Regions from separate parts of the Paenibacillus sp. sgz302190 genome, predicted to be linked through region 1. Evidence: riboswitches for the same ligand, from Rfam matches in the RefSeq annotation. Region 1 holds a riboswitch; the other holds the start of a gene.
The links. Region 1 has a riboswitch for FMN ahead of AC6RNO_RS04800 (EamA family transporter). Riboswitches for the same ligand answer to the same signal wherever they lie in the genome.
Positions count from the first base shown of each region.

Region 2: linked by a shared signal. The riboswitch ahead of ribD (bifunctional diaminohydroxyphosphoribosylaminopyrimidine deaminase/5-amino-6-(5-phosphoribosylamino)uracil reductase RibD) and the one ahead of AC6RNO_RS04800 (EamA family transporter) in region 1 are both predicted to bind FMN.

Region 1 covers NZ_JBZYAO010000002.1:291,088-294,183, reverse strand. The annotation lists gene AC6RNO_RS04805 (MOSC domain-containing protein) at 1-316, shown strand, start outside; gene AC6RNO_RS04800 (EamA family transporter) at 414-1,358, opposite strand; FMN riboswitch at 1,543-1,697, opposite strand; gene AC6RNO_RS04795 (YbhB/YbcL family Raf kinase inhibitor-like protein) at 1,887-2,834, opposite strand; gene AC6RNO_RS04790 (PaaX family transcriptional regulator C-terminal domain-containing protein) at 3,004-3,096, shown strand, end outside.
Region 2 covers NZ_JBZYAO010000005.1:143,812-146,907, reverse strand. The annotation lists gene AC6RNO_RS08560 (bifunctional 3,4-dihydroxy-2-butanone-4-phosphate synthase/GTP cyclohydrolase II) at 1-125, opposite strand, end outside; gene ribE (riboflavin synthase) at 217-882, opposite strand; gene ribD (bifunctional diaminohydroxyphosphoribosylaminopyrimidine deaminase/5-amino-6-(5-phosphoribosylamino)uracil reductase RibD) at 885-2,000, opposite strand; FMN riboswitch at 2,227-2,405, opposite strand; gene AC6RNO_RS08545 (peptidylprolyl isomerase) at 2,607-3,038, opposite strand.

The DNA of each region.
Region 1 (3,096 bases):
TGAACGCATCGCCAATCGGTTGGATCTCCCTGAGATAAAGCCTGAATGGCTGGGGGCCAACATTATCATTAGCGGATTTGAGAAGCTTACAGAACTGCAGCAAGGGGCTAGGTTGATTTTTCCGGATGGTACGGGATTGATTTGTGAAGGGGAAAACCTGCCCTGCATTGGACCCGGAAGGGTGATTGAACAAATGTATAATCAAAGCGGACTTAGTCAGAAATTTGTGCCTGCCGCTAAAAAGTTGAGAGGTATCGTTTGTTCCGTGGAAAGGGAAGGCCGGATTTCGGAAGGCGATACGATTGTATTTCTTTAACACGCTGAGCTCGACACAGCAAAAAGCCGCAGCTGCGAAGCGCGTTTTCTCACGCTTCATTAGGCCACGGCTTTTTATTACCGGCAGGCAGTGCCGCCTACCGCTGTTTCGACAATTGAACGAGCACAATCCAGATTAGTACGAACCCGGCGATCTGCGCGGCGGTCACAGGCTGGTGGAACACCACCCAGTTGATCAGCAGGCCGACTGCGGGGAAAAACAGCTCCGCAAGCGTAGCGTAGGAAGCTTTGGTTCCGGCTAAGCCGCGGTAATATAGAAGCAGGCTGAGCAGGCCCGGGAGGAACGCTTGCAGCAGCAAGTTCCCCAGCACCGGCCCCCAGTCGCCCGCCTCGGCGAGCGGCTGAAGCCTGCTGCCATCCAGCGAAGTGATGGCGGCGAGCAGTGGCAGCGCGCACGCGAAGCGCAGCGCGGTGACGGTCTCGAACTGCATTTTGCCCAGCAGCAGTCGGCCCATCACCGTCGAGCCGCCCCATAAGGCGGCGGCGCCAATCGACAGCAGGCCGGCCGTTGCGGCCACGCCGGACAGGCTGGCAAGCGGGCTGGCCAAGCCGAAGGTCAGCAAATACGTGCCGGCCAGCGCCATGACCAGCAGCAGCGCAAACCGCGCCGGCAGCGACTCTTTCAAAATCATTCGCGCCATCAGAATGGCGAACAGCGGCTGCAGCTTTTGCAGCAGCAGCACTGCATTCGGATTGCCGTGGGCGAATGCCGAAGTAAACATAATGGTGGCGATCGCCGACCCGCCCCATGAAATGAACAGCAAGGCCAGCACATGGCTCGCCTTGAGGCCACGCAGTTCGCTGCGATGCAGCCATAAGACCGGCACAGCATAAAGCATAAGCAGCAAATGCTCGAAGAGCACAATCTGCGAGGAAGTAAAGTATTTCAGCAGCAGAATGCGGAACAGCGGGTCAATCCCCCATAGCGCCGCTCCCACAGCCACCAGCCATATGCCGCTGCGCGTGCTGCTGCCCGCATGTTCCAGCGTCACGGGCCGTCCAATCGTGATTCCTTTTTCCATCGTTCAAAACCTCCTGTGAAATATGCGAAGGAAAGTCGAGTCTGCCCCCGCAAGCTGAGAATTGGGTTTTGAATAGGACGCTTCGAAAGAAGAACACCCCGTTATCAAAAATCGATAACGGGGCATCTTAAAGAGGCTGGGACCTGATCATTTTTTTGCAAAAATGAACGGCGCCCTGCCTGCTTATAACCTTCTCCCATCCGGACTGTACCGTCGGCCTTGGAATTTCACCAAGTCAGTCGCTTGCTGCACTTGAAGCAATAAGCGAGTCGCGGGCTCAGGTTCAAACGGTGAACCTTTACCGCCGGTCGGGAATTTCACCCTGCCCCGAAGGTCCGTATTCTATTAGGTGGATTATACAACATAATGACTTAATCCGACAAGGGTCATCGGAAAAAAAGCTCCTCTGAAGCGAGGCAGTCCGAACTGCCATCGCCGCAAATGTCCGGATTTCCACGATTTCGCCGGCATGCTCCAAGTCCAGTATATCGTCCGGAATGCGGATTGAACACGGTGCGGATCGGTCAGTTACTGTTTGAAAAAGCCGTCCACTTCCGCATAGCCCGTCATATGTTCCTTAAGGACCGGCTCCAGCTCTTCAAAAAAGACCGGCTGCTTGCCCACCTCAAGGTTGTCCGTATCCAGCGCATAAACAACCAGTCTGTACAAATGGTCTCCTGAATACCGCGGAGGCTCCATGCCGTAGTAGCTGTTAAGCTCTTTCCCTTCTTTCAGAGAGCCCGCCGCCCCTTCTTCCAGTTTTTGCACGGACGCCGGAATATTGAGCACGCTCCAGTGAATGAAATTGTCCGCAATCGGATGCAGATCATACACCACAACGGCAAAAGATTTCGTACCTTCCGGCACATGGCTCCAGCTTACCGGCAAGCTTATATTTTGCCCGCCCGCTACGCCTCCATGGGCATATTTGACCGGAATGTTCCCGTACTCCTGAAAAGCGTCCGTCTGCGCCTGCAGCCCTCCCGCTCCGCGCTGAGCGGACACAGAAAGCGTACGGCTGCCGGATTCCCAATGCAGCGATACGTTTAGCGCCAAAGGAAGAATCCGCTCCGATACCATCATCGCGCCGTCCATGATGACCGCTTCGTGATCAAGCTCATAGCTCACTCCGTTTACGACCGCTTTCTTCTCCCCCAGCTTTATCGCGACGTCGGTGGAGCCGCCGGTAACATGAGCGGTTTGACCCGCTTCGTCCCATGCAACGCTCCGGCCGTCGGCTTCGAATACGGCTCGCAATGGCACTAGAATTTCCGTATTGATCATCGCCCCCTGCACCGGAAGCGCCTTGTCTTCCAGTTTAATGGAAACCGGTGTATTCCACTGCAAGTAACTGCTGACATTGCTCATAACGTCTTTCTTGACCGCCGTTTCGGCATTTGCTTGAACAGGTGCAGCACACGCTGCCACCATAGTCCCGATCAGGATCATCCGTCTTGCTTGAAATGTCTTTCTCATTTTCCCCACTCCCATTCATCATTTTTTTGCGCCTATTCCGCTCCTTTTTGCGGTACAATAGCAAGGAACAGATAAAACGACGACGTTTTATAACTATTTTCATAACGTTCGTGTGAATTTATGTTATAAAAAATTATGGCCTGTGTCAATAAGGGACGTGAGGTTAATTTTGCTATCCATCGAAAAACAGCTGCTCTACTTAATGTCGCGCGCGGATCGTCTGGAGGCGCAGGAATTCGTTCGCATTTATGAAAATCGCGGC
Region 2 (3,096 bases), on a different contig from region 1:
TTATCGGCCAGCGCGATAAAATCCCCTTCATTCTCACGGTCTTCGTCGTCCACCACGATGATGACTTTGCCAAGCTTCAAATCTTCGATCGCATCTTCAATCTTGTCAAACCGTATGTCTGTCATCTTCACCCCTCCTAAGAGCAATCCGCCGCTGCCGGACGGGAAGCTTCTTCTATATCCGAAAGCCGCAGCAAGCTTGCATGTGCGTCCCCTGTCACATAAAACCGTGTTCCGCCAAAAAACTTTCCGTTAAAGCGCCCCGTTTGCCGCCGCTGCCGGATTCCTGCTGTCCGAAACGAAGCAGACGCTCCATATATTTGCCCAAAACGTCGCATTCGATGTTGACCGTATCGCCCGGCTTCTTGTCTTGAAGCACCGTCTGGGCCAGCGTATGCGGGATAATGGAGACGGAGGCGTCGCGTTCCGTCACTTGCACGACAGTCAGGCTGATTCCGTCAACGGTAATCGAACCGCTGGGAATGATGTATTTGAAAATGTCTTTGTTCTCCGGTTCGAACCGGTAAACGACCGCATTTTCTTCAGGCGTGCGAGAAACGATAACCGCCGTCGAATCGACATGCCCCTGCACAATATGTCCGCCAAACCGGCCGTTCGCCGCCATGGCGCGCTCCAGATTGACCGGTGTGCCCGTCTGCAGCTTGCGCAGGTTCGACTTGCGGTACGTTTCCGGCATCACGTCAACCGAGAAGGAGTCTGTGTCAAATGCGATCACCGTCAGACAAACGCCGTTCACCGCGATGCTGTCGCCAAGCCGCACATCTTCCAGCACCTTCGATGCGCCGATCGTCAGCACCATCGCCTGTCCTTGGCTGCGGACGCGGCGCATGCGGCCGATTTCTTCAATAATACCGGTAAACATGCCTAGTTCCCACCTTCATAAACCGGGTACCCGGTCAAGCATACATCTTGACCGAACCGCTCGACCTGCAAGCGGTCGAGCGTAATGCTGTCCGCCATCTTCGCGAAGCCGCCGAAGATGAAGTTCGCTGGTGCCTCGGCCCCGCCGCCGATAATTTTCGGCGCGTAGAACAGCACCAGCTTGTCGATGAGGCGCCGCTCCAGCATGGCGCCGTTGAGTCTGCCTCCACCCTCAAGGAGGATGGAGCCGATCTCGCGCTCGCCGAGCTGCCGCATGGCGAGCGTCAAATCCACCTGCGGGCCGTCGCCGCAGGTCACGATCTCGATGCCGCGCGCTTCCAGCGCGGCACGCCGCTCCGCGGGCGCCTGTGCGCTCGCGAGCAGGATCGTCGGCTGACGATCCTGCTCCTGCAGCACGCGGGCGTCCGGAGGGATGCGCAGCAGCGAGTCGGCGACGATCCGTACCGGCTGGATAGCCGGTACGTCGGCGCGCGCGCTGAGCAGCGGGTCGTCGGCGATGACCGTGCCGACGCCGACCATGATGCCCTGGTGCCGGTGGCGCAGGGCATGGACCAGAGCGCGCGACGCCTCGCCGGTGATCCACTTGCTGTCGCCGGTCTTCGAGGCGATCTTCCCGTCGAGCGTGCTCGCCGTCTTGAGCGTCACGAACGGCATGCGCGTGACGATGTACTTGTTGAAAGCCTCGTTAAGCGCCGAGGCTTCCTCCCCGAGCAGCCCGACGGATACGTCGATCCCGGCTGCTCGCAGCTTGGCGATGCCCGAACCGGCAACCTGCGGGTTCGGGTCGAGACCGGCGACGACGACGCGCGCGACGCCGGCTTCGATCAGCCGGTCGCTGCAGGGCGGCGTCCGTCCGTAGTGGCTGCACGGCTCCAGCGTCACGTAGGCCGTGCTGCCCCGGGCTTCCTCGCCCGCCATTTGCAGCGCGAGGACTTCGGCGTGCCCCTGGCCGCGCTTCAGATGCGCGCCCATCCCGACAATGCGTCCGTCTTTGACCAGGACGCACCCGACGACGGGATTGATCCCCGTCTGGCCTGACGCGCTTTCGGCCATTTGCAGCGCAAGCCTCATGTAGGCCTCGTCATTGATAAGCTGCATGCGCTCACCACCAATCTCTTGAACTTGAATGCAAAAAAGCCCCGATCCGGCACAGGATAGGGGCTCAAGGATTTGAAGTTGACACGAAAATGCTTCATCTATACGCGTTTGTCCATGTTTTCGGGTAATTCAAACAAACCCGGCACGGTGCCTGAAAGAAGACAGACCTGCCGAATTTTTGTTCAATTGAAAAGAGGCCAAACGTGCATAGCGAACCTGTTGTTCGCGTTTCCTTCTCCCATCCAGACTATACTGTCGGTCCCGGATTTGCACCGGGTCAGCCGTAGCGAAGCTGTTGTCAGGTACCGCTTAGCTTCAAAACGGGTCACGGACTTTACGGCCGGAGCAGCAGCTTCCGAACGTATCACCGCCGGTGGGGAATTTCGCCCCGCCCCGAAGGTATGCACACACAATGAAAGAAGAACTAATCTCACTAACGGGAGAATTAGTTTTCTTTGGTTATGAATTTATCACTCGAGCATGGAAAAAGCAACATTTTTTTCTTTTCTCCGCTGAAACATTGTTCACAAATCGGATTAAAAAAAGACCATCCCTAGCCGGTTTTACGGCTTAAGGAAGGTCTTTTTAAGCTTTACAGCTTTATTTTTACACTTCGACAATTTCGACCTTTTCCATTTGGTCTCTGCCTTTGAATGCGTCCACATACTCCATGCCTTTGGTTACTTTGCCGAAAACGGTGTGCTGTCCGTCCAGGTGAGGCTGCGGTTGGTAGCAGATGTAGAATTGGCTGCCGCCTGTGTTTCTGCCGGCATGGGCCATGGCAAGCGTTCCGCGCTCGTGTTTGTTCGGGTTGATTTCGCAGTTGATTTGGTAGCCTGGGCCTCCTGTGCCCGTTCCAGTAGGGCAGCCGCCTTGAGCTACGAACCCGGGGATGACGCGATGGAATACAAGACCGTTATAAAAACCGGAGTTTGCGAGTTTTTCAAAGTTGGCGACGGTGTTCGGAGCGTCTTTTTCGAACAGGTCGATCAGTACTTCTCCGCCGCCGGCGAGTGTGATTTTTGCTTGTTTGGCCATGTTAGGTCCACTCCTTTAGACAATAATACTTTATTTTACTATGAAAGCTTTCAATTCA